4 regions of the Chromohalobacter sp. genome follow, and region 3 is predicted to be linked to each of the others. Evidence: predicted binding sites of a transcription regulator. Region 3 holds the regulator's gene; each other region holds the start of a gene.
What was found. The regulator PhoB, encoded in region 3, activates phosphate uptake and scavenging genes when phosphate is short. The targets are predictions, from matches to a motif close to TGTCATANNNNTGTCANA.

Region 1 (2,201 bases), on a different contig from region 3:
CGTTAGCCTTCTTCATGTTGGCGTGCCGGCCCCGTCGGAGCCGGCACGACTCTGTACGTTCTTCAGGAGATGTCGTGACTCGACTCAATGCGCGACGTTTGGCGCTGCTGGTGGCGGCCAATACCGCCCTGGCGCCTTTCGCCATCGATGCCTATCTACCCGCCATGCCGACGCTCGCCGAGGCGGTGAACGCCAGCGTGCATCACACCGAGCTGTCGTTGAGCGTGTTCCTGTTCGGCTTCGCCATCGGCCAGCTGCTGTGCGGCCCGCTGTCGGATCGCTTTGGCCGGCGTCCGGTGCTGTTGACCGGGCTGGTGGTGTTTCTGGTCGCCAGTCTGGGCATCATGCAGGTGTCGTCGCTGGAAACGCTCTGGGGGCTGCGTTTCGTCCAGGCCCTGGGGGGCGGGGCCTGCGTGGTCAATTCCGCGGCCATCGTGCGCGACTGTTTCAGCGGACGCGAGGCCGCCAAGGTGATGTCGACCATGGCGATGATCCTGATGCTCGCCCCGCTGGTGGCGCCCACGGTGGGAAGCGTGCTGCTGGGATTCTTCAACTGGCAGTCGATCTTTCTGTTCCTGGCGCTGTATGCCGCCTTCCTGCTGTTCTTTCTGGGTACGCGCCTGCCCGAGACCCATGGGCGCGATCCCGACGCACCGTCGATGCGCCAGGTGTTGCGCAACTATGCCAGCGTCATTCGTCATCGCGAGGCGATGGGCTACATCTGCGCCGTGTCGATGTCGTTCGCGGGCATGTTTGCCTTCATCACCGGGTCGCCGTACCTGTACATGGAGCACTACGGCATTTCGGCGGCGGTCTATCCGTTCGTGTTCGGGGCCAACATCCTGGTCATGGCCTCTTCCAACCGTCTCAACATCTATCTGTTGAAGAGACGCACGCCGCAGCAGAATCTCGTGGTGGGGCTGGGCATTCAGTTATGTGCCGGGGTGGCCCTGGTGGCGTTGATCCTGTCGGGCATGGACTCGATCTACAGCGTCGCGCCGCTGATGGTGGTGTTCGTGGGCATGCAGGGGTTGATCGCGCCGAACGCGATGTCCTCGATGCTCGATCACTTCCCGAACATGAGCGCGACGGCCACGGCGCTGCAAGGGTGTCTGCAATTTTCCAGCGGCGCCTTCGCCGGCATGCTGGTGGGGGCCTTCGAGATCGCCAGTGCCTGGCCGACGGTACTGACGATGCTGGGCGCTTCCGTGCTGGGCAATATCGGCGTGCGGGTACTGGCCGGTCGAGCCTTGGGGGCTCAGGAGGAAGAAGGGGCAGTGACCGAACGGTAGACGGGGTGCAACGCGTCGGCGTAACTCGGAGTGACATTCGTCATCTTTTGTCATGAAGCTGTCATCTTCATTGGGCATCTTAGGTGTCGCGAAGGTTGAACACTCTCATCGACAGGAGTTACCCGCATGAACCGTATCCTCAAGACTACCGCGTTGGCCGCTGCCGTGATGAGCGTCGCAGGCGTTGCCCAGGCGCAGGACGAAACACGCGAGCAGCTACGCATCGTCGGTTCCAGCACCGTCTATCCGTTCGCCAGCTACGTCGTCGAGGAGTTCGGCGCGACCACCGATTACCCGACACCCGTCATCGAATCCACGGGGTCCGGCGGCGGTCTGCGCTTGTTCTGCAATGGGGTCGGGCTGGACACGCCGGACATCACCAACGCCTCGCGCCGCATGAAGCCCTCCGAGTTCGAGCGTTGCCAGGAAAACGGCGTGACCGACATCACCGAAGCCAAGATCGGTTACGACGGTATCGCGTTCGCCGAGTCCAACACCAACGAGCCGGTCAACTTCACGCGTGAGCAGCTGTTCCTCGCGCTGGCCGCCAAGGTGCCCCAGGACGGCGAACTGGTCGACAACCCCTACACCAAGTGGAGCGATATCGACTCCTCGCTGCCGGATCGTGAGATCATGGTGTATGGTCCGCCGACCACTTCCGGCACGCGTGATGCCTTCGAGGAGCTGGTGATGGAAGCCGCTTCCGAAGAGATGGACGCCTACGGCGGTGAAGGCTACACCGACATCCGTCAGGACGGCCCCTACGTCGACGCCGGCGAGAACGACAACCTCATCGTTCAGCGTCTCCAGGAGAACACCACGGCATTCGGTATCTTCGGGTATTCCTTCCTCGAAGAGAACGCCGACTCCCTGACCGCCGCGAGCATCGATGGTGTGGAACCCGAGCCC
Region 2 (2,201 bases), on a different contig from region 3:
TGGCATCGTCGCGCTTTATCCGCTGGTCTGGTTGTGCTTGCTGGCGATCATCGTCGGGCTCTGTTACAGCGCCTATCTGCTGTACCTGGGGATTCCCAACTTCCTCGATATCGGCGCGGAAGAGGGGTTCATCGTCACCGGCTCGACGCTGGGCATCGGCGTACTGGTACTCGAGGCGCTGCTGGCTGTGACCGTACTGCTGTGGGGGTACGGCGCCAAGTTGCTGGGCATCGACCTGTAGCGAATCGCCCAGGGGGCATGTCGAGCCGTAAGCCTCTATTAGTGAAGCACTCTGGAATGCACGTTCGAAGCAAACACCAACGGCGCCCCGAGGGGCGCCGTTGATGTTTCAGGGCCGGCCTTCGTTACTGCTGGGCCTGGTAGGCGTCAAAGGCCCGGGAGAGGATGTCACGCGCCTCGCCGGCATCGCCGAAGCCGTTCAATTCGATATCGCCGCCCTCCGGCAGGTCCTTGTAAACGCGGAAGAAGGCATTGAGCCGCTCGGTCTGCATGGCCGGGAGATCCTCGATGCCCTCGACATCGGCGTAGCTGGGATCCACGGCGTCGGTGGGGACGGCGATGATCTTGTCGTCGGCTTCGCCGTCGTCGACCATGCGCAGCACGCCGATGGCCCGGACCTCGATCACGGCACCGGGATAGATGCTGTCGCGGGTCAGCACCAGCGCGTCCAGCGGGTCGCCATCGCCACCCGCCGAGCTGGTGATGGAGCCGTAATTGGCCGGGTAGCGAACCGGCATCGAGACATAACGGTCGACGATCAACTGGCCGTGCTCGGCATTGATCTCGTACTTGGTGAAGCTCCCGGCAGGAATCTCGTTGACCACGTGGAAGCTGTCCGGCGCATCATCGGGCTGCGGATAGTCGAAGACGTTCGGCTGCGCCTGGGCGGACGCAGTGAACAGCAAGCCGGCGGCGATCAGGAAAGGGGCAGTGACGTTCATGAGACCTCGCGCTGTGGGTGAGAAGAGGGAGGTCCCCAGCCTATCCGGCGGACGATGACACAGGCGTGACATCGTCCGTCGACGGCTTATGCAGAGTCGTTGCGGTGTTCAGAAGTCGGCAGAGGGTAGCTGGCACGCGAACACATCGCCCGCAAACGCCAACGGCGCCCCGCGGGGCGCCGTGTTGCGTTCAGCCTTCTGCGGCCACGTATTCCAGCGACTCCAGCGAATCGGTCGCGGTGACGATGTGCTCCAGCTCGTCGCAGAAGGCGACGAAGGCGTCGCTGGAGTGGCCGGGCGTGCGGTGCATTTCGATCTCGACGTGCCCGAGGGGCGGCAAACCTTCTTCCTCGCCGACGATGCGACAGCCCTCGGGGACGCTGCGCGGGGTCTTGACCGTAGCGGCCAGCCCGGCCTGTACCGGCAGGTTGATGCCGGTGGGGGAGCGGCTGGAGTAGCGCACGTCCCAGCGCCGCTCGGTGGGCCCCAGCGCGGCGAACGCATGGGCGCGGAAGATGCAGCCCTCGGGGTTCAGCGCCAGGGGCAGAATCTCCCAGTCGTCGATGGCGCGGTCCTCGGCCACCACCCACACCATGGGCTCGCGGCCCAGCAGGCGGCCGGTCTGGGTGGGGCCGTGGCGCACCACCAGCGCGACGTCCAGCAGCCCCTCCTGAAAATCATGCACCAGCGAGCCGCTGATGCTGCAGCTCACTTCGAGGCGCACCTCGGGAAAGCGGGCGGCGAAGCGTGGCAGCAGCTCGGGCAGGTAGGTGCTCGCCTGTTCCTCCGAGGTGCCCAGGCGGATCAGTTCGCCCTGGCGGTCCACCCCCATCACCCGGCGCGCCTCGTCCTGCAGCTTGAGGATGTGTCGCGCGTAGGGCAGCAAGCGCCCGCCTGGCGGCGTCAGTACCACGCTGCGGCTGGTGCGCTCGAACAGTGACTCGCCCATCTGATCCTCGAGCCGCTTGATCTGCAGGCTGACGGCCGACTGCGTGCGATGCAGCACCTTGCCGGCGGCGCTGAAGCCCTCGCACTCGGCGACCGTGACGAAGGCGCGGAGCAGGTCGGTATCCATGATCTATGAGCCTTTGCAATCTTTTTGATCTTAACCATTCATTTCTATTATTGAACCTGCCTCTCTACCCTGTCCATACGTTACTGGAAACGTCTTTGCAAAAAGTCAGGAGCAGATCCGCATGCCAGCCAACGCTACGCAGGCAGACGACAACGCACTCCACG
Region 3 (2,201 bases):
CCGACTCATCCGATGCCGCGCACCCCAGCGGCCTGGCCCGCGTGCCGGACTTTCTGCGCTTGACACGACTCGACCGCCCCATCGGCACCTGGCTGCTGATGTGGCCGACGTTGTGGGCGCTGTGGCTGGCGGCCGAGGGTATCCCCGAACGCGGTACGCTGCTGATCTTCGTCATCGGCGTGTACGTGATGCGCGCCGCCGGTTGCGTGGTCAACGACTACGCCGATCGCCATTTCGATGGGCACGTCAAGCGTACCCGCGACCGGCCACTGGCTACCGGACGCATCACCGAGAAAGAAGCCAAGGTGCTCTTCGCGGGCCTGGTGATCATTGCCTTCGGCCTGGTCTGCCTGACCAATCTGCCAACCGTGCTGCTGTCCTTCGCGGCACTGGCCCTGGCGGCCACCTACCCGTTCATGAAACGCTATACGCACTTCCCCCAGGTAGTGCTGGGGGCTGCCTTCTCGTGGGGGATCCCCATGGCGTTCATGGCCATTCAACGCCAGGTACCGCTGGAAGCCTGGCTACTGCTCGCCGCCAACGTGGCCTGGACGGTGGCCTACGATACCGAATATGCCATGGTCGACCGCGATGACGACCTGAAGGTCGGCATCAAGTCCACGGCGGTGCTGTTCGGGCGCGCCGACCGCCTGATGATCGGACTGCTGCAGGCGCTGACCCTGCTGCTGCTGGCCTGGGTCGGCCTGCGCCTGGCGCTGGGAGGCTTCTTCTGGCTGGGGCTGGCTGCGATGGGGGCGATCTTCGTCTTCCAGCACCGCCTGATCCGCCATCGCGAACGCGACCATTGCTTCCGGGCCTTTCTCAACAATCATTGGGCCGGTCTGGTGGTCTTCGCGGGCATCGCCTTGTCGCTATGGCCTATGCTGTAGATCGCGTGTCACGAAGTTGTCACATTAGCGCGTTGTAATCGTCATGCTGATGTCATTCATGAGTGATTCGCGCCATCGCGATCCGCAAGAGGCCTACGCCCATGACCGCCAAGACCGTGCTCATCGTCGATGACGAAGCGTCCATCCGCGAAATGATCGCGGTGGCGCTGGAAATGGCCGACTACCGTGTGCTGGAAGCCGACAACGCTCAGGCGGCACATGCCATGGTGGTCGACGACCAACCCGACCTGTTGCTGCTCGACTGGATGATGCCCGGCACCAGCGGCATCGAACTGGCGCGGCGTCTCAAGCGCGATACCGCCACTGCCGAATTGCCGATCATCCTGCTCACCGCCAAGAGCGAGGAAGACAACAAGATCCAGGGGCTGGAAGCCGGCGCCGACGACTACATCACCAAGCCCTTCTCGCCGCGGGAGTTGGTGGCACGCCTCAAGGCCGTGCTGCGCCGCACGACTCCCAAGGGCGTGGAGGACCCGGTGGAGATCGAGGGCCTGCTCCTCGATCCGGTCAGCCATCGGGTCAGCGCCAACGGCCAGGCACTGGATGTAGGCCCCACCGAGTATCGGCTCTTGCAGTTCTTCATGACCCATCAGGAGCGGGCCTACACGCGTAGCCAGTTGCTCGATCAGGTCTGGGGTGGCAATGTCTACGTCGAGGAGCGCACCGTCGACGTGCACATCCGCCGCCTGCGCAAGGCGCTCGGCGAGGCCCATCAGCATCTCATCCAGACGGTACGCGGCACCGGTTATCGCTTCTCCGCCAAGGACTAGCGCGTGCACTATTGGACCAACGAACTGTGGCGACTGGCGTACCTGGTCGTCGGACTCGGTGCTCTGGGCTGGCTGCTCGGCGAGCCCGGCTGGGGGCTGGCCGCCGGCCTGGGCCTCTACGTGTATCTGCATCTGCGCCATTTGCGTGCCCTGTACGTCTGGCTGACCCAGCACCCCCACGAGACACCCCCCGTCGGGGCCGGCGTCTGGGGCGATCTGTTCGACCGCCTCTACAAGTATCAGAAGACGCAGCGCCAATCCCAGGCACGCCTGCGCGACATCATCCGGCGCGTGCAGGACTCCTGCGAGGCGATGCGCGATGCCGTGGTCATGCTCGACGGCCATGGCGATCTGGAGTGGTGGAACACCGCCGCCACGCAGATGCTCGGCTTTCAATCGCCCCACGACCGCGGCCAGCACATCACCAACTTCCTGCGGGACCCGCGCTTCGTGGCCTACTTCAACGCCCGCGATTACCGCGAACCGCTCACCCTGGCATCGCCCTTGCGCGATGACGTGA
Region 4 (2,201 bases), on a different contig from region 3:
GAGCCCCCGGCGGCCCCCTCCGCCAAGGATTCCAACGCACCATGAGCGAGACACCGCCGCGCGAACCGGAGCAGCAGCCCCAGGCGCCCCTGATCGAACACCTGATCGAGCTACGTTCGCGGCTGGTCAAGGCGGTGGTACTCATCCTGGCCATCTTCGCGGCGCTGTACGCGTTTTCCAACGATATCTACAGCTTCGTGGCCGACCCGCTGATGGCGCTGCTGCCGGCGGGCTCGCAGATGATCGCCACCGAAGTGGCATCGCCGTTCCTGGCGCCCTTCAAGCTGACGCTGTTCGCGGCACTGTTCATTGCCGTACCGTTCGTGCTGTACCAGGCCTGGGCGTTCGTCGCCCCGGGCCTGTACCGGCACGAAAAGGCCCTGGCCTTTCCGCTGCTCGCCTCCAGCATCCTGCTGTTCTACGCCGGTGTGGCCTTCGCCTATTTCGTGGTCTTTCCGCTGCTGTTCGACTTCTTCGTGCACACCGGGCCGGAAAACGTCGCGGTCATGACCGATATCAATCAATACCTCAACTTCGTGCTCAAGCTGTTCTTCGCCTTCGGAGCGGCATTCGAGATTCCCATCGCCACCTTCCTGATGATCTGGACCGGTGCCACCAGCGTCGAGAGCCTGAGCAAGAAGCGTCCCTATGTCATCGTCGGCTGCTTCGTCATCGGCATGATGATGACGCCCCCCGACGTCGTCTCGCAAAGCCTCCTGGCGATTCCCATGTGGCTGCTCTTCGAGGTCGGCATTCTTTTCGGCCGCCTGGTCAGACGCCGTCGTCACGATCCCGAGGAAGACACCTGACGCGGCGGGTCGTGCGGGACGCGCCGCTGCCGACCGCCTAGACTGAATACATTGAGCAACACTTGTCATGCGCCTGTCACACGCACGTGACATGCTCGCCCATCAGCGGTATATCAGTAGCGATGACGGGGACCCCAGATGGATGACACGCGCTCTTCCGATGTGCCGATCGGCACGGAAAACGCCGCCTCTCAGGACACCAGCGAGGCACCGCCGCTGCGCGTCAATCGGACGCGCACGGGGATTCACGCCAAGCCCACGCCGTCTCCCGAAGCCGATCTCGACGATCCGTCGCTGTATTTCAACCGCGAGCTGTCGCATCTGCAGTTCAATATCCGCGTGCTCGAGCAGGCCCTGGATCCTTCGCATCCACTGCTCAATCGGTTGATGTTTCTGCTGATCTTTTCCTCCAACCTGGATGAGTTCTTCGAAATTCGGGTGGCCGGGCTCAAGCATCAGATTGCCCTGTCGCGCGAGGAAAGCGGTGCCGACGGCCTGCCGCCGCGCCAGGTACTGGCCGAAATCTCGCGCATCACGCATGAGCAGGTCGAGCGTCAATATCATATCCTCAACGAGACGCTGATCCCGGCCCTCGAGGAGCAGGGGCTGCGCTTCCGACGCCGCACGCAGTGGACCGAGGCGCAGGCCGCCTGGGTGCGCGAGTATTTCGCCGAAGAGATCATGCCGGTGATCAGTCCCATCGGCCTCGACCCCTCGCACCCCTTCCCGCGCCTGGTCAACAAGAGCCTGAACTTCATCGTCGAGCTCGAGGGCACCGACGCCTTCGGTCGCGAGGGGGGCATGGCCATCCTGCCCGCGCCGCGCTCGCTGCCACGCTTGATGCGCCTGCCGAGCGAGCTGTGCGAGTCCGGCTACACCGAGTACGTGTTTCTCTCCTCGATGATCCACGCCCATGCCCAGGAGGTCTTCCCCGGCATGGAAGTGCGTGGCTGCTACCAGTTCCGCCTGACGCGCAACGCCGATCTGGCCGTCGACCCCGAGGACGTCTCGGACCTGGCCTCGGCACTGCGCGGCGAGCTGCTGGCGCGGCGCTACGGCAGCGGCGTGCGTCTGGAAGTCGCCGACAACTGCCCCGATCAACTCTCGCGTTTCCTGCTGACCCAGTTCGAACTCGACGAGGCGGACCTGTACCGCGTTTCCGGCCCCGTCAATCTGACACGCTTGATGTCGGTACTGAGCGACGTCGACCGCCCCGACCTGCTGTATCGCACCTTCACGCCGGGGTTGCCGCGTCAGGTGAAGAGCGACGTCAGCCTGTTCACCCAGATCGCACAGAGCGACATCTTGCTGCATCATCCTTTCCAGTCCTTCTCGCTGATCGAGGACTGGCTTCAAGAGGCGGCCGACGACCCCGACGTGCTGGCGATCAAG

Region 1: the regulator PhoB is predicted to act here: its motif matches at 1,341-1,358, upstream of ABGX75_RS13785 (PstS family phosphate ABC transporter substrate-binding protein).
Region 2: the regulator PhoB is predicted to act here: its motif matches at 1,016-1,033, upstream of ABGX75_RS02975 (inorganic diphosphatase).
Region 4: the regulator PhoB is predicted to act here: its motif matches at 873-890, upstream of ppk1 (polyphosphate kinase 1).

The regions. Positions count from the first base shown of each region.
Region 1 is NZ_JBDOOX010000013.1:283,812-286,012, forward strand. It holds gene ABGX75_RS13780 (Bcr/CflA family multidrug efflux MFS transporter) at 75-1,292, shown strand; gene ABGX75_RS13785 (PstS family phosphate ABC transporter substrate-binding protein) at 1,419-2,201, shown strand, end outside.
Region 2 is NZ_JBDOOX010000004.1:5,352-7,552, reverse strand. It holds gene ABGX75_RS02980 (Yip1 family protein) at 1-241, shown strand, start outside; gene ABGX75_RS02975 (inorganic diphosphatase) at 366-962, opposite strand; gene ABGX75_RS02970 (LysR family transcriptional regulator) at 1,153-2,037, opposite strand; gene ABGX75_RS02965 (hypothetical protein) at 2,159-2,201, shown strand, end outside.
Region 3 is NZ_JBDOOX010000003.1:318,236-320,436, reverse strand. It holds gene ubiA (4-hydroxybenzoate octaprenyltransferase) at 1-890, shown strand, start outside; gene phoB (phosphate regulon transcriptional regulator PhoB) at 992-1,681, shown strand; gene phoR (phosphate regulon sensor histidine kinase PhoR) at 1,685-2,201, shown strand, end outside.
Region 4 is NZ_JBDOOX010000006.1:95,584-97,784, reverse strand. It holds gene tatB (Sec-independent protein translocase protein TatB) at 1-45, shown strand, start outside; gene tatC (twin-arginine translocase subunit TatC) at 42-809, shown strand; gene ppk1 (polyphosphate kinase 1) at 948-2,201, shown strand, end outside.